2 regions of the Paenibacillus sp. FSL P2-0173 genome follow, and region 2 is predicted to be linked to the other one. Evidence: predicted binding sites of a transcription regulator. Region 2 holds the regulator's gene; the other holds the start of a gene.
What was found. The regulator CtsR, encoded in region 2, represses protease genes until heat stress. The targets are predictions, from matches to a motif close to ATGGTCAATAAAGGTCAAACA.
Positions count from the first base shown of each region.

Region 1: clpP (ATP-dependent Clp endopeptidase proteolytic subunit ClpP) is a predicted target of CtsR. The motif match lies at 5,726-5,746, and genes of this name have one in related genera.

Region 1 covers NZ_JBBOYK010000005.1:20,588-30,848, forward strand. The annotation lists gene rapZ (RNase adapter RapZ) at 1-152, shown strand, start outside; gene MKX30_RS23255 (gluconeogenesis factor YvcK family protein) at 165-1,151, shown strand; gene whiA (DNA-binding protein WhiA) at 1,157-2,101, shown strand; gene MKX30_RS23265 (HPr family phosphocarrier protein) at 2,238-2,507, shown strand; gene MKX30_RS23270 (SIMPL domain-containing protein) at 2,780-3,541, shown strand; gene MKX30_RS23275 (PdaC/SigV domain-containing protein) at 3,781-4,890, shown strand; gene clpP (ATP-dependent Clp endopeptidase proteolytic subunit ClpP) at 5,017-5,613, opposite strand; tRNA gene MKX30_RS23285 (tRNA-Arg) at 5,824-5,898, opposite strand; gene MKX30_RS23290 (sugar-binding transcriptional regulator) at 6,168-7,205, shown strand; gene gap (type I glyceraldehyde-3-phosphate dehydrogenase) at 7,300-8,310, shown strand; gene MKX30_RS23300 (phosphoglycerate kinase) at 8,431-9,612, shown strand; gene tpiA (triose-phosphate isomerase) at 9,672-10,261, shown strand, end outside.
Region 2 covers NZ_JBBOYK010000009.1:423-10,683, reverse strand. The annotation lists gene MKX30_RS26795 (PIN/TRAM domain-containing protein) at 1-460, opposite strand, end outside; gene pssA (CDP-diacylglycerol--serine O-phosphatidyltransferase) at 654-1,400, opposite strand; gene disA (DNA integrity scanning diadenylate cyclase DisA) at 1,455-2,531, opposite strand; gene radA (DNA repair protein RadA) at 2,544-3,917, opposite strand; gene clpC (ATP-dependent protease ATP-binding subunit ClpC) at 4,158-6,602, opposite strand; gene MKX30_RS26770 (protein arginine kinase) at 6,647-7,711, opposite strand; gene MKX30_RS26765 (UvrB/UvrC motif-containing protein) at 7,740-8,264, opposite strand; gene MKX30_RS26760 (CtsR family transcriptional regulator) at 8,334-8,798, opposite strand; gene MKX30_RS26755 (GNAT family N-acetyltransferase) at 9,333-10,261, opposite strand, start outside.

The DNA of each region.
Region 1 (10,261 bases), on a different contig from region 2:
AAGGCAAAAGCCAGGTCATTATCGGCATTGGCTGTACTGGCGGTAAGCATCGTTCTGTTGCAATATCGGAGTATTTAGGAAAAATGCTGGGTGCCAGCGAGACAGAATCTGTTTCTGTTTCGCATCGGGATGCTGATCGGGACCGGCATTAATGAGGTGAAATCATGAAAGAGACCGGATCACAACGGGAGCGCCCACGTATTGTTGTTATGGGCGGCGGAACCGGCTTGTCCGTCATGCTGCGGGGCTTAAAGCAAAAGCCGCTAGATATTACGGCTATTGTTACAGTCGCTGACGATGGCGGAAGCTCCGGGATTTTGCGCAGTGAGCTGCAGATGCCCCCTCCAGGGGATATTCGCAATGTGCTGACTGCCTTGGCTGACGTGGAACCAGTGATGTCAGATATGCTGAAATACCGTTTCGGTGCGGGATCAGGATTGTCAGGCCACAGCCTGGGTAATCTGATTTTAGCAGCGATGACCGATATATCGGGAGATTTTGTAACGGCGGTGCGTGAGCTTAGCCGTGTATTTGCTGTCCGGGGACGCGTGCTGCCGGCAGCTGAGGAAGGCGTTGTGCTAAGTGCCGAAATGGAGGATGGCACGGTGATTACCGGAGAGTCCAAGATCCCGGAAGCGGGCGGACGAATCAAACGCGTCTTTCTTGAACCGACTCACGTGGAGCCGTTGCCTGAGGCTGTAGAGGCCATTAATGAGGCTGATGCGATTTTGATTGGCCCCGGCAGTCTATATACCAGCATATTACCGAATTTGCTTGTACCTAAACTCGCTGAAGCTGTAGTAAAATCAGACGCTATCAAAATATTTGTCTGTAACGTTATGACCCAGCCTGGAGAAACCGATGGCTATACGGTAGGAGATCACCTGCAAGCTATTTTTGAGCATGTAGGGCATCATCTCTTCGACTATGTCATTGTAAATAACGGAGAAATTCCACCCCAAGTACAGGAAATGTATGCCGAGCAGGGCGCTAAGCCAGTTCAAGTAGACATGGGCGAGCTGACCGATCGGGGATATAAAGTGGTGGCAGATACTTTAGTTTTGTTCCGTACGTATCTACGGCATGATGCCGACAAATTAAGCCAGCATATTTACCAATTGGTACAAAACTGGATATTAAGAAGGAGGTGAGTCCCTTGTCCTTTGCGGCACAAACGAAAAAAGAGCTTACGATGATTGAAAGCCAGTCCTGTTGTGAGAAAGCGGAACTATCTGCGCTCATACGTATGCTCGGATCCGTACAACTGTCGAATAAAAGGGTGATATTGGACGTGTCCACAGAAAATGCCGCGATTGCAAGGCGGATTTACTCCTTGATCAAGAAGCATTTTCAACTTCATATCGAACTGCTTGTACGGAAAAAAATGCGCTTGAAAAAAAATAATGTGTACATTGTCCGTATTCCCAATGGTGTGCAACAGCTGCTAAAGGATCTTTATATCGTCTCAGAAGGTTTCTTGTTCACTGACGGGATTAATCGGGATATCGTTCGGAAAAACTGTTGTAAGAGGGCTTATTTGCGGGGCGCCTTTATGGCAGGTGGCTCTGTCAACAATCCTGAAGGATCGTCTTACCACCTTGAAATTTCTTCGATGTATGAGGAGCATTGTCAGGCACTCGTTGATCTTGCGAATGAATTTCATCTAAATGCTCGCTGTATTGAGCGAAAAAAAGGTTTTATTCTCTACATCAAGGAAGGCGAGAAGATCATTGAGCTGCTTAGCATCATTGGGGCGCATCAAGCCTTGTTCAAATTTGAAGATGTACGCATTATGCGCGATATGCGCAATTCCGTAAATCGCATTGTCAATTGTGAAACGGCTAATTTGAACAAGACGATCGGAGCTGCTGTCCGGCAAATTGAGAATATTAAGTTGCTGGAGAGGGAAGTTGGTTTGGAGACCTTGCCGGATAAACTGCGTGAAGTGGCAGAAATTCGTCTCGCTCATCCCGATTTGAATTTAAAAGAAGTCGGGGAAATGCTCAAAGGGGTCGTGAGTAAATCGGGTGTAAATCATCGGCTTCGCAAAATTGATGAGATGGCTGACAAAATCAGGGGCGAAAATGGCCTGATTCCGTAAAAAGAATGTCCGTGGGGCTTTCAGCCCCGGTTTTTTTAGTTTTTTTTCTAGTGTCTGTCCCGGGTTAATGTTATAATGTGATAAATAAAATGGAGTAAGTAGTGTCCAGATTTATTTGATGAGGGGGTAAGCTGACATGTCAAAACATCCGGTAGTCGTACGCTTGAAAACAGGACTGCACGCCAGACCTGCTGCGTTGTTCGTACAGGAAGCGAATAAATATTCATCTGAGATTTTTGTGGAAAAAGAAGACAAAAAGGTTAATGCCAAGAGCATCATGGGTATTATGAGTCTTGCCATCAGTACAGGTACTGAAATCAATATTAGTGCTGAAGGTGCGGACGCCGAACAGGCTGTAAACGCTTTAGTAAGTTTGGTTAGTAAGGTAGAACTGGAAAATCAATAAACAAATATTTGCTTTGTAATATGGTGTATGCTCTTAGTGAAAAGCCCCTTTGGGGCTTTTTTTGTATCCAGAAAAAAGTCTTCGAAAACTCCTCCGTTAACTGTTTTATGGATGGATTTGTTGAATATAGACACTGTATTAAGTTCAAACTATAAATAATTAAAATCCCCGTGGTCATGCTCTGTTTCGGAAATTTGTACGCTTGGCTGCAACCTTTTTCCGTCTTTTCCGTCTGGAAGGTACAAACATTTTCAAGAAAGAGGTTGAATTCAATGAGACTTTGGACAAAAACAGTAGCCACGGCAGTTCTCGCAGGAGCATTAATGGCAGGGGGAGTAGCAGGAGGATTATGGACGGGGGCAGATCGTGCTTATGCTGCGTCAACAGCTTCGACGGTAAACGGTGTAATTAATGTGACTGGAAGCGGGGAAGTATTGGCGAAGCCCGATATTGCTTATCTCTCTATCGGTGTACAATCGGAAGGGAATACGGCAGCCGCTGCTCAAAAAGCCAATGCTACAAAATTGAACAAGGTTACACAACTGCTGAAAGAAAAGTGGAGCATTAGCGCAGATGACATTCAGACCAGCCAGTTTTATGTACAGCCTAACTACACCTATAACGAAAAAGAAGGGCAGAAGCTCAAAGGCTACACTGCCAACCATACACTTTCCGTCAAATACCGCGATTTGGATAAAATCGGTCAGTTGTTGGATGAGGCGACCAAGTCCGGAGCCAATAACGTAGATAATGTACGTTTTTCCGTGGAAAATCCTTCGACTTATGAAGAAGAAGCCATTACTAAGGCATTGGGAAGCGCACAATCTAAAGCCAGTGCTGTAGCTAAGGCAGCCAAACGAGGGTTAGGTGTCCTTGTGAGTGTGACGGTAGATGGCGGAGAAGCACAAATCTTTACACAACGTGAAAATGCCATGTCAAAATCGCTCTTGGACGTAGCAGGTGGCGGGACAGAGATACAATCGGGGCAAGTAACAGTGAAAGTTCAGGTGTCGGCTCAATACGAAATGAACTAATATAGATCATCAAACGAAGCCACAAGCGGCCTGCATCATGTGCAGGCTGGCTTGCTGGCTTTTTTTGTATACCGAAACCTTTTTGTAATGAGTCTGTCATAGCTAAGGGTTATTAGGTGTACATATTGAAATCGGAGAGTGTACAGATTGTAAACTACATACAATAGGGTATAGATATAATATTAAAAGTAGTTACCACACATAGACAATACAGATCATTAACAGGAGGAATATTTAATATGAGTAAGCATGCAAAAAAATGGGGTTCAGCACTGCTGGCGGCAGGGATTTTCGCAGGAGTCACAGCTGTTCCCGTTTCCTATATCCAGGCAGCATCGACGAAACAGCAGCAAGCGACAACACAGCAACCAGGAATCACCATCCAATGGAATGGTAAAACGTTGCCCGCTAAAGGTGTGCAAGTGAACGGGAGTACAATGATTCCGGTGGCCGCACTGCGCGACAGCTTGGGGATTCCAGTAAGCTATGATGCGAAAACAGCGACATATACCGTAGGTAGCGGGTACAATAAACTTTACATTATGGCTTCTTCCTCGGATGCCTACGTCAACGTCAATGGAATCAATACACGTAGTATGGATGCCAAACAGATCGCTGGGAAGCTATATATTCCTATGAGTTTGCTGAAAGACTATCTGGGCATAGATGCTCAATGGAATGCAGCTCAGAAAACAGTAACGCTGAGTAAAAGCCAGCTAAATCCGATTACAATTGCGTCTCAAACACTTCCAGCTTCGAGTAGTGCGAAGGTGTCCTACAAAATTAAGTACCCGCAAATCAGCGGTAGCCAGCTGAATTCTGAGGCTCAACAGGCCATTAACAATGTGCTTAAAAAGCATGCAGAAGGTATATTGGCAGCAGGCAAAAAGATGATGGCTGAGGGAGAGGCTACAACAGAAAGACCGTATGAGTTCGGAAATGATTTTGTGATTGCCTATAACAAAGATGGTATTCTGAGTGTGATTATGCAGGACTACTCGTATACGGGTGGCGCGCATGGCATGACGGCACGTAAAGGATATACGTTCTCGCTCGCTGATGGTAAACTGCTGCAATTGTCTGACGTATTGAAGGCAAATCCGAACTACAAAAAGTTCCTCAATGCTGATTTGAAGAAAAAAATCGATGCACTTCAGGCTGGCGAAGGATTCGGCAAATTTAAAGAGCTGGCGGCAGATCAGAATTTTTATGTGACGAACAGTGGAGTAACAATCGTGTTTGATTTGTATGATTATGCGCCATACGCGTATGGAATTCCGGAGTTTACCTACTCGTTCGGTCAATTGCTGCCTCAAGGCGGAAAGCCTTTTGCGGGACAGAATGAATAGTAGAAATAAATAAGTCCAATTGTCTATAACCTAAAAAACAATAAAGCAAAAAAGCTGCCTACCGGATAAGAAAGTCCGGAGCAGCTTTTTCATTTACCAGTTATCGAAAGAGGTAAATTTCTTCTCTTATACACCTTCTGGAGAGGAGCTAGTTAGCACTTTATCAATAATACCGTATTCCTTGGCATCATCAGCAGACATGAAGTAGTCACGGTCTGTATCTTTTTCAATGCGCTCCAGTGGTTGGCCTGTGCGATCTGCGAGAATGCGGTTCAGTTTATCACGCATTTTCAGAATGCGGCGTGCGCGGATTTCGATATCCGTTGCCTGGCCTTGTGCACCACCCAGGGGTTGGTGAATCATAATTTCACTGTTTGGCAAAGCGAAACGTTTACCTTTGGCGCCTGCATTCAGCAAAAACGCGCCCATGGAAGCCGCCATACCTACGCAAATCGTAGATACGTCAGGTTTAATGTATTGCATCGTATCGAAAATGGCCATACCAGCTGTAATGGAACCGCCAGGGCTGTTAATATACAAGTGAATATCTTTTTCAGGATCTTCGGCAGCCAAAAACAGCATTTGCGCAATTATAGAGTTGGCTACAACGTCATTGACGTCCGAGCCTAACAAAATAATGCGATCCTTTAACAGTCTGGAATAAATGTCATAGGCGCGTTCGCCGCGGTTACTTTGTTCTACTACCATAGGAACATAGCTCACGTCAAAAAACCTCCCTTAAATATCGTTAGTGGATTTGGTGGACATGCCGATTACACGTCCCTTATTTATAAACTGTTACCGTATTAACCACATGATAAACAATTTCAAACAAAAAGTCAAAGAAAGTCAAACTAATGATTAAAAAAAAGAGCCCTCAGCGCTCTTATTGGTTAAAACATTATATAGAAGCATCTAAGCGTTCATTTAAAATGGCGCGCCCGCGAGGAATCGAACCTCGATCTCAGGCTCCGGAGGCCTACGTCATATCCGTTGGACCACGGGCGCATAGTTGATTCAATGCAAACAACTAACTAATTAAACAGCTAATTGGAAACAAAGATGATTATATGATATACAGCAGTGAATTGCAAGCTTTTATTAAATGCGCATATTCAGATAAATGGTTGAGAAATATAGGTTCAGATAGACTTGCATATGGAGCAAATATTGGTTAAGATATACGTGGGACTTAAAAAGTTATCCCGGGACGTTTTGAGACCAGTTAGAGATAGAGCATTAGAGACAGAACTTAGAAGTGTGCGGGAGTGGAAAGCATGCGAAAGATATTAGAAATACAGAAGCAGCTTCTGCCCGACCTCATGGATGTTTTGAAAAAAAGGTACACGATCCTGCATCAGATTATGCTGTCCGATGTTGTTGGACGCAGAACACTGGCAGCTTCACTGAACATGACTGAGCGCGTGTTGCGCGCCGAAACCGATCTTCTTAAAGCTCAGGGGCTAATTGAGATTGAGAGTGTAGGCATGAAGGTGAGCAAAGCAGGACTGGATCTGCTGGAACAGCTGGAGCCGATTGCGAACAACTTGTTCGGCCTGTCCCAATTGGAGGACCAGATTCGTCAAGCCTATGGTTTGAGAAAGGTGGTTGTCGTTCCAGGGGATTCGGATGCTTCTCCGTTAACAAAGCAGGAGCTGGGGCGCGCTGGAGCAAAAGCGTTGCTGAGTGTTATGGACGACGAGGATGTGGTCGCTGTAACAGGTGGCACGACGATTGCCGACGTGGCGGAACAACTGGCACTACCTTCTAATGGCCCACTTAAGGGTGGGTGGTTTGTACCGGCACGCGGAGGTTTGGGAGAAAGCATGGAAATGCAGGCCAACACAATTGCTTCCACAATGGCGCGCAAGGTAGGCGCTCAATACCGTCTGCTCCATGTACCGGATTTGCTCAGCAATCATGCTTACAACTCCTTGCTTGAAGATACGAACATTCAGGATATATTGAACCTGATTCGCGAGAGTCGTATCATCATTCACGGGATAGGCAACGCCATAGCGATGGCACATAGACGTAAACTTGATCCCGAAACCTTTGCCCAGATCAGCAGTGAAGGAGCGGTAGCCGAATCGTTTGGTTATTACTTTAACGAAGATGGCGTCGTTGTTCACAGAATGCTGACGCTTGGACTCCGATTGGAGGACATTAGGCGTACCGATACGGTGCTAGGTGTAGCTGGAGGCAAAAACAAGGCGGCCGCTATTCATGCGGTACTGCGTTTCGGGCAAGAGGACATTCTAGTCACCGACGAAGGCGCTGCTGTTGAGATTGTAAGTCGTTATTTAAATGATTAATATAGGATTTATGAATAATGTTGTCTTGACGGGCTTTCGGGTCTGTCTTGAATATATAAAACTAAACTAAACGAACTTTGGGAGGAACTCACTCATGACAGTTAAAGTTGGTATTAACGGTTTCGGACGTATTGGACGCCTTGCTTTCCGCCGGATTCAAAATGTGGAAGGTATTGAAGTAGTAGCAATCAATGACTTGACAGATTCCAAAATGTTGGCACATTTGTTGAAATATGATACAACACAAGGTAATTTCCAAGGACAAGTAGAAGTACATGACGGCTTCTTCAAAGTAAACGGTAAAGAAGTTAAAGTTTTGGCTAACCGCAACCCTGAAGAACTGCCTTGGGGAGACCTGGGTGTAGACATCGTTCTGGAATGTACAGGTTTCTTCACAACTAAAGAAGCTGCTGAGAAACATTTGAAAGGCGGCGCTAAAAAAGTTGTTATCTCCGCTCCAGCTACTGGCGACATGAAAACTGTCGTTTACAACGTAAACCATGAAATTCTGGACGGAACTGAAACTGTAATCTCCGGTGCTTCTTGCACAACAAACTGCCTGGCTCCTATGGCTAAAACACTGCAAGATAAATTTGGTATCGTTGAAGGCTTGATGACTACAATTCATGCTTACACTGGCGACCAAAACACTTTGGATGCTCCACATGCTAAAGGAGACTTCCGTCGTGCTCGTGCAGCAGCTGAAAACATCATTCCTAACACAACTGGTGCTGCTAAAGCAATCGGTTTGGTTATCCCTGAGTTGAAAGGTAAATTGGATGGCGCGGCTCAACGTGTTCCAGTACCTACAGGTTCCCTGACTGAGCTGGTAACAGTTCTGGAGAAAAACGTAACTGCTGAAGAAATCAACGCTGCGATGAAAGAAGCTTCCGATCCTGAAACTTATGGATACACTGAAGATCAAATCGTTTCTTCCGACATCAAAGGTCTTACTTTCGGTTCTTTGTTTGATGCAACTCAAACTAAAGTTCTGACTGTTGGCGACAAACAACTGGTGAAAACTGTAGCTTGGTATGACAATGAAATGTCTTACACTGCACAATTGATCCGCACGTTGGAATACTTCGCAAAACTGGCTAAATAAGAACAGTCTTATTGAGCAACATCATAGAGCGGAAACAGGTTATTGTTTCCGCTCTTTATATATCAAATGTGCCTTGAATTCCTGATTCGTAAAATTATAAGGGTGCGGAGGAATATGGAGATGAACAAAAAGAGCGTACGTGATATAGAACTGAATGGAAAACGGGTGTTTGTTCGTGTAGATTTTAACGTTCCGGTTGAGGACGGTAAAATTACGGATGACAAGCGTATTCGTGAAACCTTGCCAACCATTAACTACCTGATTGAAAAAGGTGCAAAAGTTATTTTGGCGAGTCACTTTGGACGTCCAAAAGGTCAGGTTGTTGAATCCATGCGTCTGACTCCTGTTGGCGTACGTTTGTCTGAGCTGCTGAAAAAACCAGTAGTTAAAGTGGACGAATCGGTAGGCGAAGCTGTTAAAGCGAAAGTGGCTGAACTGCAAAACGGCGACGTGCTGTTGCTTGAAAATGTACGTTTCTATGCAGGGGAAGAAAAGAATGATCCTGAATTGGCGAAGCAATTTGCTGAATTGGCCGACGTTTTCGTGAATGACGCATTTGGTGCAGCACACCGTGCTCATGCTTCCACAGAAGGTATCGCGCATCTTCTTCCGGCTGTTTCCGGCTTGCTGATGGAGAAAGAATTGTCTGTAATCGGTAAAGCTCTTTCAAACCCAGATCGTCCTTTTACAGCCATTATCGGCGGTTCCAAGGTAAAAGACAAAATCGACGTGATTGACAACCTGCTGAACATTGCAGATAACGTAATCATTGGCGGTGGTTTGGCTTATACATTCTTCAAAGCTCAAGGTCATGAAGTGGGTCAATCTCTACTGGATGAATCCAAACTGGACGTAGCTCTTGGATTTATCGAAAAAGCGAAGAAACTCGGCAAAAACTTCTACCTTCCGGTTGATATTGTTGTATCTGACGATTTCAGCGCTACGGCGAACACAAACATTGTGGATATCGACGGCATTCCTGCAGATTGGGAAGGCGTGGACATCGGACCGAAAACACGTAAAATCTATGCAGATGTGATCAAAAACTCCAAATTGGTTGTTTGGAATGGACCAATGGGTGTATTTGAAATCGAACCTTTCGCTGGTGGTACTCGTGAAGTAGCGGAAGCTTGCGCAACAACTGAAGCATACACCATCATTGGTGGCGGTGATTCAGCGGCTGCGGCTGAAAAATTCCACTTAGCTGACAAAATGGATCATATCTCCACTGGCGGCGGCGCATCTCTGGAATTTATGGAAGGCAAAGCACTTCCGGGTGTCGTTGCACTGAACGATAAATAATCAAACGCAATATGCGTGAATAAAGCTTTAGGGCACCTAATAGTTAGGAGTTGAAACCATTGAGAACACCGATTATCGCGGGTAACTGGAAGATGTTTAAAACCGTACCAGAAGCTAAAACTTTCATCGAAGAGATCAAAGGCAAAGCAGAGGTTGCAGGAGTGGAAAGCGTGATTTGCGCACCATTTACGAATCTTCCTGCTCTGGTTGAAGCAGTAAAAGGCACGTCTATTAAAATTGGAGCACAAAACCTGCACTTTGCAGAAGATGGCGCATTTACAGGTGAAATTAGCGGTGGAATGCTGAAAGATCTGGGCGTAGACTACGTTGTGATCGGACACTCCGAGCGTCGTGAATATTTTAATGAAACAGACGAAACGGTGAACAAAAAGGTTCATGCAGCATTCCGTCATGACCTGACTCCAATCGTATGTGTAGGCGAAAAGCTGGAAGATCGTGAAGCTGGACAAACCAAAGAGGTTGTAAAAGTGCAAACTGTAGCAGCTTTTGCTGGTTTGGCTAAGGATCAGGCTGCACAAGTAGTTGTTGCTTATGAGCCAATCTGGGCCATCGGAACAGGCAAATCCTCCACTTCGCAGGATGCGAATGAAGTGATTTCCTATATCCGTAGTCTGATTAAAGAGCTGTA
Region 2 (10,261 bases):
CACCCGTTCCCCGACCAAAAAAACCAGAACTCCAAAAGGATGACAGCTCGTCCCGCTTTTCTAGCCCAACCATCAATCCTACATATCCGCATATCACGGTAACAGCCGTCTGGATAAGTTGACCCGGGGCCCCCAACCATGAAAAAAGCGGGTAAACTGCTAAGGAAAGTATCAATCCCACCGCTAAACCAATCACACCTGCCATCATCTCGTTCATCGGAATTCGTACCAAGCCTTCAATGCCCTGCTGCAACCGATTCGCCACGGATGCCCCTGCGAATGAACACCCAGCCATAAATAGCACTGCTCCCGCCATCATCCAAACAATCATTCCTGGTAAAGACCCATCACTCAACCATTGCGGCATCCACGTTACAATGCCTCCTACCCGCTGGTATAACGTATAGCCAAACCATGCTCCGCACAATCCTGTAAAAGTTAAAATAGCCTTTCTCCACATTGAGTCTCTATACCTCCTTTATTTTCTTTTCATATAGTCTGCTATTTATTGGATACATAGCATTTCTCTTACCAGTATGATCCATTTCCAACATAACTAACCCTGTATTTTCACTTTTTATGCATAAAAAAAAGCATTTATCTCCCTGAAATGCTTCAAGGAAATAAATGCTTATTCTTATTCTTGCTTGATACTAACGCTGTGAATGACGATATTGATCGTCCTGTTCTTCCTGACTGGAACGCTCCCGACCACGTCCACGTCTGCGTGACAGCTTACGAATGTTCAGCTTCATGCCATACAATGCATACAGCACCAGCGGTACAAAAATCAGCTTCGACAGCTGGTCAGGGAATTTAACAGCCAACACCACCGCTGCAATTACGACCCATGGAGCAACCCAGATCGCTTTTTTTGGGAGGCCGACCTTTTTAAAATTAGGATATCTCATGGAGCTGACCATCAAATAAGAAACCAGCAACATGGCAATCGACATGTATAACAATGAAATATCGTTATGGAATAAGGACAAAGTCGCTAATACCCCACCTGCTGCCGGAATTGGCAAACCCGTAAAATAACCTGGTACACCAGGACGTACGTTAAATCGAGCCAAACGCAACGCTCCGCACATCGGGAAAATGGCAGTAACCGTCCAAGCGAGAGCCGAATTCGCATCATGAAAAGCAACCATGTACATAATAACTGCGGGAGCAACACCAAAAGATATCATATCTGATAAGGAGTCCAGTTCTTTACCGAATTCGCTTTGGGCATTCAGGACCCGGGCCATCCTTCCATCCAGTCCGTCCAACAACATGGCGACAATAACCATAATAGCGGCAAGACTGTATTTTCCGTCTACAGCCAATAAAATGGCGATCATTCCGAGAAACAAGTTACCTAAGGTACACATGTTCGGAATTGATTTGGTAATCATCTCTTCACCTCAATGTATGAATTGTTCCATTATAATCCTTTCACTGTATTACATTTACATTTGCCTGTCAATGAAAACTTGTTCCTGCAAACGTTTAAGACCTTCTTTAATCGTACGCGCACGAACCTCTCCAATACCATCCACTTCATCCAGTTCTTCTATCGTTGCTGTCATGACATGCGGAAAACGTCCAAACCGCTCCACCAGATTATGAATAATCACATTCGGCAAACGCGGTATCTTGTTCAGTACCCGATAGCCGCGTGCAGCAATATACTCTTCTGATGTCGCAGCTGAAGAAGGGTAGCCTAGTAAACGTACAATATGATTCACATCCAACAATTCGTCGTCCGTAGAACGTTTGAGTCCCAATATAATTTCACGAATCTTCTCGTCGCTATCGTCTTTGGCATAATCCTTATACAGCAACCATGCTTCTTCCTCAATGTTGCTGACAAGCTCTTCCATCTGCATACTAATCAGACGGCCCTCATTTCCGAGCTCGTTAATAAATCGTTTGATCTCCATTTTGATGCGCAGCACCATTTCGATCCGCTGGATGACATTAACGACCTCCGGCATGGTAACCAGCTCTTCAAATTCAGAAGCTGTCAAATTCGTAGAGGCTTGCCCCAACACGGATCTATATTTCTCTAACGTCTGAATAGCCTGATTGGCTTTCGTCAAAATAACCCCGATTTCCTTGAGCGCATACCGTAATGTCCCCTGATACAAGGTAATAATATTACGCCGCTGGGAAATAGAAACCACTAGTTTGCCAGTCTGCTTTGCAACTCGTTCTGCTGTCCGGTGCCGAATTCCTGTTTCAATTGAAGAAATGGAGGAGTCCGGAATCAGTTGCGTATTGGCATATAAAATTCGTTTTAAATCCTCGCTCAATATGATTGCGCCGTCCATTTTAGCCAACTCATACAAATAATTCGGCGAAAAATCACAATTAATGGAGAAACCGCCATCCACCACTTCCATAACTTCTGGGCTATAGCCAACGACCAGAAGAGCACCCGTTTTGGCACGCAAAACGTTTTCCAACCCGTCGCGAAAGGGAGTTCCCGGTGCCACAAGCCGCAGCAAATCGTTCATTTTATCCAGTTGGCTCGCTTCTTTCATTCTCAATGCCCCCTAATCTAATGCGGCTGCCAGTGCATCTGCCACCGTTCCTACTCCTATAATTTGAATCCCTTTCGGATGTGTCCAGCCCTTCAAGCTTTTCTCCGGCATGATCACCCGTTTGAAACCTAGTTTCTCCGCTTCCCGTACTCGCTGTTCTGCTCGGGATACCGCACGTACCTCACCTGTCAGTCCCACCTCGCCAAAAATCACATCGTACGGCTTGGTAGGAGCATCCCTAAAGCTGGAAGCAATGCTCACAGCTATAGCCAAATCCACCGCCGGTTCATCCAACTTCACGCCTCCAGCTACGTTGAGATAGGCGTCCTGGTTTTGCAAAAACATGCCCATCCGCTTTTCTAGCACGGCTATGATTAATCCCATTCGATGATGATCGACTCCTGTGCCCATTCGGCGCGGAGATGGAAAATGCGTAGCTGCAATCAATGCTTGCAGTTCAACCAATACAGGTCGGGTTCCTTCCATACTGGCTACAACAGTAGAACCCGCTACCCCCAGTGGTCGTTCAGACAGGAATAGTTCAGAAGGATTTGACACCTCACGCAAACCGCTTTCAGCCATTTCAAAAATACCAATTTCATTTGTAGAACCGAAACGGTTTTTAACTGCACGCAAAAGCCGATACGTATGATGACGCTCTCCTTCAAAATAAAGCACACAATCAACCATATGTTCCAACAAACGTGGACCTGCAATGGCCCCTTCCTTGGTCACATGTCCCACCAATACCGTAGCAATACCTAGCCCCTTGGCAATTCGCATAAAGCGTGAAGTACACTCCCGCACCTGAGCCACACTACCTGGTGCACTCGTCACCTCAGGCAAATATACGGTCTGTATCGAGTCGATGACCAAAAATTCCGGCTTCAAGCTGTCCACCGCTTCTTCAATCGTCTCCAAATTCGTCTCACATAATACGTATAGGCTGGGGGACAAGGCACCGAGCCGATCTGCACGTAGTTTCGTTTGACGGACAGATTCCTCACCAGACACGTATAGCACCTTTAAACCAGTTAAAGCCAGCTCATTAGATGTTTGCAGCATAAGCGTAGATTTACCGATTCCCGGATCACCGCCCACCAAAACGAGTGAACCCGGCACCACACCTCCACCGAGTACTCGATTCAATTCGCCAATTCCCGTCAAAATTCGCGTTTCTTTGCCACTCTCCACCTCTATAATAGGCAGTGGCTTGTCTTTTGTGCTATGAGTAAGAAGGGAAGACCCCATTCCTTGAGTTTTTACAACGCTTTCCGTTTCTTCGACCATGGAATTCCATGCCTGGCATCCAGGACATTTTCCGTACCATTTGGGCGATTCATAACCACATTCCGTACAGGAAAATTTAGTTTTCACTTTAGCCATACTTTATTCCTGGGCTCCTTATTGACGACGATAATGTCAAATTTATGTTCATACAGCCCAGAAAGAGCTGTAACAATAAAAGTTTACCATTGAAGCTTGGCGGACGTAAAGCAATATCACAAACTTTCCCAAAGCATTTACCCAACCATTTTACCGTGTTTTATACACAAAAAGGGTGTCTTCGCAATAGCTTTCCAGCCTGCGAGACACCCTTTTCTACTATTTATTTAGTAAACTGCTTTAGGACTTGGCAGATACATTATCCTTTTTCGTTACAGTCAATGCACCATTCTCCTCATCAATGAAGAGAGAGTCACCCTTAGTAATGTTGCCAGTCAACAGTTCCTCGGACAGGCGATCTTCAATATGCTTCTGGATTGCACGACGCAATGGACGCGCACCATACGCTGGGTCAAAGCCTTCCTTGGCAAGGAATTTTTTAGCGTTGTCTGTCAACTCGAAGTCCACCTCATACTCATTCAGGCGCTTACGCAGCTCCTCAGACATGAGTGACACAATTTCGGCAATATGTTTTTCTTCGAGAGAATGGAAAACGATAATTTCATCAATCCGGTTCAAGAACTCAGGACGGAAGCTTTTCTTCAGTTCATCCATCACTTTGCCCTTCATATTATCGTAATCCGCCCCAGCGTCCACTACAGCTGTAAAACCAAGCGTGGAGTTACGTTTAATCGCCTGTGCACCAACATTAGATGTTAGGATGATGAGTGTGTTACGGAAATCGACGACACGACCTTTGGAATCTGTTAGACGACCATCTTCCAGCACTTGCAGAAGAATATTGAATACTTCTGGGTGTGCTTTTTCAATTTCATCCAGCAACACAACAGAGTATGGCTTACGACGTACCTTCTCAGTCAGCTGACCGCCTTCTTCATATCCAACGTACCCTGGAGGTGCTCCTACCAGACGGGACGTGGAGTGCTTCTCCATATATTCGGACATATCAATACGGATAACCGCATTTTCATCTCCAAACATGGATTCAGCCAAGGCGCGTGCCAATTCTGTTTTACCAACCCCAGTTGGGCCGAGGAAAATAAAGGAACCAATTGGACGCTTCGGATCTTTCAGTCCGGCACGTGCCCGGCGAATCGCCCGGCTTACTGCCTTAACTGCTTCATCCTGTCCAATTACCCGCTCATGCAGCAACTCTTCCATATTCAACAAGCGGTGTGTTTCTTCCTCTTTCAGCTTGCTGACTGGAACACCTGTCCAGATTGCAACGACCTGAGCGATATCCTCTGGTGTAACTTCAGAATCTGTACGACCCTGTTGTTCTTTCCATTGGTTTTTCGTCACGTCTAGCTCTTCACGGATTTTTTGCTCTGTATCACGCAACGCTGCCGCTTTTTCAAACTCCTGACTTTGTACCGCTGAATCCTTTTCCTTACGGATATCTTCCAGACGGTTTTCCAGCTGTTTCAGGTTTGGCGGTACAGTGTAAGAATTCAGCCTTACTTTGGAGCCCGCTTCATCAATAAGGTCAATAGCCTTATCTGGCAGGAAGCGGTCGGTGATATAACGATCTGACAATTTTACAGCCGCTTCAATAGCCTCATCTGTGATCTTTACACGGTGATGCGCTTCGTAACGGTCACGCAGGCCGTACAAGATTTGAATCGCCTCTTCTGGAGAAGGCTGATCCACTGTAATTGGTTGAAAACGACGCTCCAAAGCAGCATCTTTCTCAATATATTTGCGGTATTCATCCAGCGTGGTCGCACCGATGCATTGCAGCTCGCCACGTGCCAGAGCAGGCTTAAGGATGTTGGACGCATCAATTGCGCCTTCCGCTCCACCAGCACCAATCAGCGTATGCAGCTCATCAATGAACAATACGATATTACCCGCTTGACGAATCTCGTCCATAATTTTTTTCAAACGATCCTCGAATTCACCACGATACTTGGTGCCTGCTACCACAGAACCCATATCCAGTGTCATTACGCGCTTGTCGCGCAACGTTTCAGGAATCTCATTTGCTATAATTTTTTGGGCCAATCCTTCGGCAATCGCTGTTTTACCTACCCCAGGCTCACCGATCAGAACCGGATTGTTCTTTGTACGGCGGCTGAGCACCTGAATTACGCGTTCAATTTCCTTGCTACGCCCAATAACAGGGTCCAGGTTGTTTTCCTTCGCAGATGCCGTCAGATCGCGTGCCAGACTGTCCAGAGTTGGCGTGCTGACATTAGCTGGAGCACCGTGATGGCTGGAAACAGCCTCGCTGCTGCCGAGCAATTGAAGCACTTGCTGACGCGCTTTGTTCAGACTGATGCCCAAGTTGTTCAGTACACGCGCTGCTACGCCTTCACCTTCACGAATAAGACCAAGCAAAATATGTTCTGTACCTACATAGGTATGGCCCAGTTTGCGGGCTTCATCCATAGACAGTTCGATGACTTTTTTGGCGCGTGGAGTATAGGCAATGTTCGTCGGTTGCTCTTGACCGCGTCCAATCAGCGTTTCCACTTCATCCTGGATTTTTTCCAGTCCCAGCCCTAAACCGATTAAGGCTTTCGCGGCTATTCCTTCACCTTCACGAATGAGGCCTAGCAAAATGTGCTCTGTGCCAATGTTGTTGTGTCCCAATCGAACAGCTTCTTCCTGAGCCAAAGCAAGCACTTTCTGTGCACGTTCCGTAAATCTTCCAAACATCATATATCCTGCACCTCCACAGTGTGTATTTCAGATCATTCTATATATTAAAGGGTTGTGCCTAATTTTTGCCGGATCAGCTTCGCCCGGTACATATCGCGCTCTTCGGTATTCATTTTATCCCCAAAGCTTTTTTGCAGGAACCCGGGTTGTGTCATCACATTCAGCTCATTCATCGCTGCGGTGGAAGGACGCTCCAAAATCCCTAAATCTACGCCAAGACGTACATCGGATAGCCGCTGTGCAGCCTCCTTGGAATCCAATACTGCTGCATATGACAAAATACCGAATGAACGCATCACCCGATCTGTAATTCGCAGCATAGATTCATTCATTAGCCTTTCTCTGGCAGAACGCTCGTGCTCAATAATTTGTAGCACCACGCCATGTAGATTCTCAATAATCTCCGCTTCGGTTTGTCCCAGTGTAATCTGATTAGATACCTGAAACAAATTTCCGACCGCTTCGCTGCCTTCACCGTAAATGCCACGAACTGTAAGACCTACCTGTGAAACAGCAGACAATATACGATTGATTTGATGAGTCATAACTAATGCAGGCAAATGCATCATCACCGAAGCTCTCATACCTGTGCCGACATTCGTCGGACAACTGGTCAGAAAACCTCTCCGATCATCAAATGCATAATCAACATGCGCTTCAAATGCATCATCAATAATCATAGCGCGTTCCCAAGCTTCCCTAACCTGACATCCCGGATATAAGCACTGGATACGCAGATGATCCTCTTCGTTTATCATAACACTAACCGATTCATCATCGCTAATTAAAACAGCACCGTTACGAGATTCGTTCGCCAAATTTGGACTAATCAAATGCTTCTCAACCAGCACCTGCTTGTCGATCTCATCCAACTCGGATATTTTCAGCGTATGGAAAGTACCAAAACCGCCTAAATCATCATACTGAAGGATATCCGTCAAGCGTTGAAGTGCTTCTTCCGACTGCTGATTGGTAGCAAGCATGGGAAAAGGCAGATGCTGCAAGTTACGCGCAATTCTCACCCGGCTGCTAATGACAATCTCCGAATCCGCAGCATCACCACGCATCCAGTCACTTAGCGGCTTCTCCGTAAACCGAATATTGGGCATTACGCATCCCTCCTACTCTTCACAAACTTTACTCTTCAGTCATTTCTTTTTCAAGCTCTCTGATTTGATCCCTAAGCTCAGCAGCTGATTCAAATTCTTCCTGTACAATATGCTGTTGCATCTCTTTTTTCAAATCGTCAATTTGCCGTTTAACCTTCAGTCGGCCTCCAGTGCGAACCGGAACTTTACCAACATGATTCGTACTGCCATGCACACGCTTGAACAGAGGGTCCAGACGACTATCAAAATATTGATAGCACGACGGGCATCCGAAACGTCCCAGCTTACTAAACTGTGCATAGGTCATGCCACAATCCTTGCATTGCAGGTTCTGCGGACCGCTGTGGCCTGAAGATTGGCTCTTTGTACTGGAGTCAAAATCCAGCATCCCCGACAACAAGCTATGAATCGAAAAGCCGTTAGGTGTTCCAGGGATCATCTCCCCTTTTTCCTTGGCACACGTCTCACAAATATGAAACTCTGTCTTTTCGCCATTCACAATTTTGGTGAAATGCAAAGTTGCCGGCCGCATATTACATTCTTGGCACAGCATAAAAGCACCTCCTTCAATGTCAGGATTTATACCAATCCCTACATCCAAACGTTAGTCTCTATTCACACACTATTTGGTCGCCAGCAACGAGATCAGCATAGCCTTAAGCAATCTTGCTCGCAGTTGATCACGATAGGGAAGCTTCAGTAATAATGTATCCCTTGATAAAGCAGCCTTCATTAAATTAGCTTCCCTTTTGCTTAAAAAATGGGCTTCCTCTAACTGATAAATTAGACCTTCTGCTGCCGATTGGCTTATTTCCTCCCCGATGCTCTGATGAAGATGTGTATGGATGGCATGCTGTGCAGGCAGCTGAATTCGCTGAATACGAATGTAGCCCCCGCCACCGCGTTTACTTTCCACCACATAGCCTTTTTCCAGCGTAAACCGGGTGCTAATTACATAATTAATTTGCGACGGCACGCAGGAAAAGCGGTCAGCCAGATCATTGCGCTGAATCTCCACTAAACCTTGGGGACTTTCCAGCAATATACTCTTCAAATATTGTTCAATAATATCGGAAACATTGCGCATTTCATCATCCTCCACTAACGGAAACGCAAGTATTCAAGTACATTTCACGCTCCACAGAGTCCGCCGTATATTGAACTTAACCAAACGGTAAAGTCACGAATCTAAGCTGTATTCAGGCTATTGATACATCCATTGGAATTGTACCGTTTTGTCTCTAGTGTGGCCTTTATTTGCGATTAATCATACACTTCTCTTATGTTCATAAGAGTCAGCTCCTAACTATACGCAAATCATTTCGATCCTCATTTACTTCTTTGCTATCAAAATCACCTTATACAGCTAATCCATCAGCATAGTACTTCTACAGAATCGCACGAGGTTTGATTGACTTTGACTTTCTTTGACTATATTCATATTATAGCACATTATTCATTTTTGCCAAGGGGTCAATACCATTTTTCGCAATCTAATTATGTTTTATACAATACCATAAAAAAACTCTTCCCATTACAGAAAGAGTTTTGAAAATTATGATAACCACACAAGTTATGTTCCCTGAAAGATGGAGCCTAAGAAGAACTAACTGGGCCTTTATCAGAAAAAATCCAATAAGAACGTTTGTTTTACCGGTATTACACGTTTAAGGGCAGACACAGACTCACTGCTACCTTCAATACGCCCCCATTTATACAGATCATCAGCCTGCTGGTAGCCAAGCATCAGAGTCGTCAGTGACTGAATCCCAAGTTTCAAGTCAGCTACTATGGCGTTTTCAGATGAATTGCTTATATCCACTCTCTCCAGATGTCCTTGCCCCTCCGTAGTAATCGTTAATCTCCATAATCCATCATTCCATGGAGCATACCGATCAGTCAGATTTAAGGTTAAACTTGTTTCTTCTCCAATCTGTTCAAAAGGGTATCTTTCTATAAAAGCAGCTGCATCCACAATACGACCCATAAAATAAGGCACAGTTTCCTGTTGAATTCGTGGATCATCGAGTAAAAATGGCAGATTGTCATCTGCTGGAACGTAATTAAATTTACCTTGGGCTATCATTGAGTCATGATTTGCAAAATAAGTCCATAAAGCCCGACGAGCCGTCTCATTTTCATATACCAACTCATCACAATTCAACTGTTTATCTTCAATTTTGTATAGTGCATATCCCTGAGGATCGCCTGTTTCTGAGTAATATACCGCAGTTCGATAGTTCTCATTTAAAATCCGCTCTTGCCACCATTCCTTATCTCGTACCAGCGTGCCATTATAACGAGATGCATACGCTTGATACACTTGGTCCAATTCTAAAATATCTTTGACATCGCGTTTGACTGTACCTTCTGTTTTAAGTTTTGCAGGGAATTTTTCAATGGGAATGACGTACTTTTTGTATTCAATATACGTTTCCCATCCAAATTTACGATAGAAGGCAAAGGAGAATGGATGCAGAAAAGAAAGGCTTTGTCCCGCAGACTTCATCTCTTCAAGCGCATGCGTCAACAAGCGTGATACCATGCCTC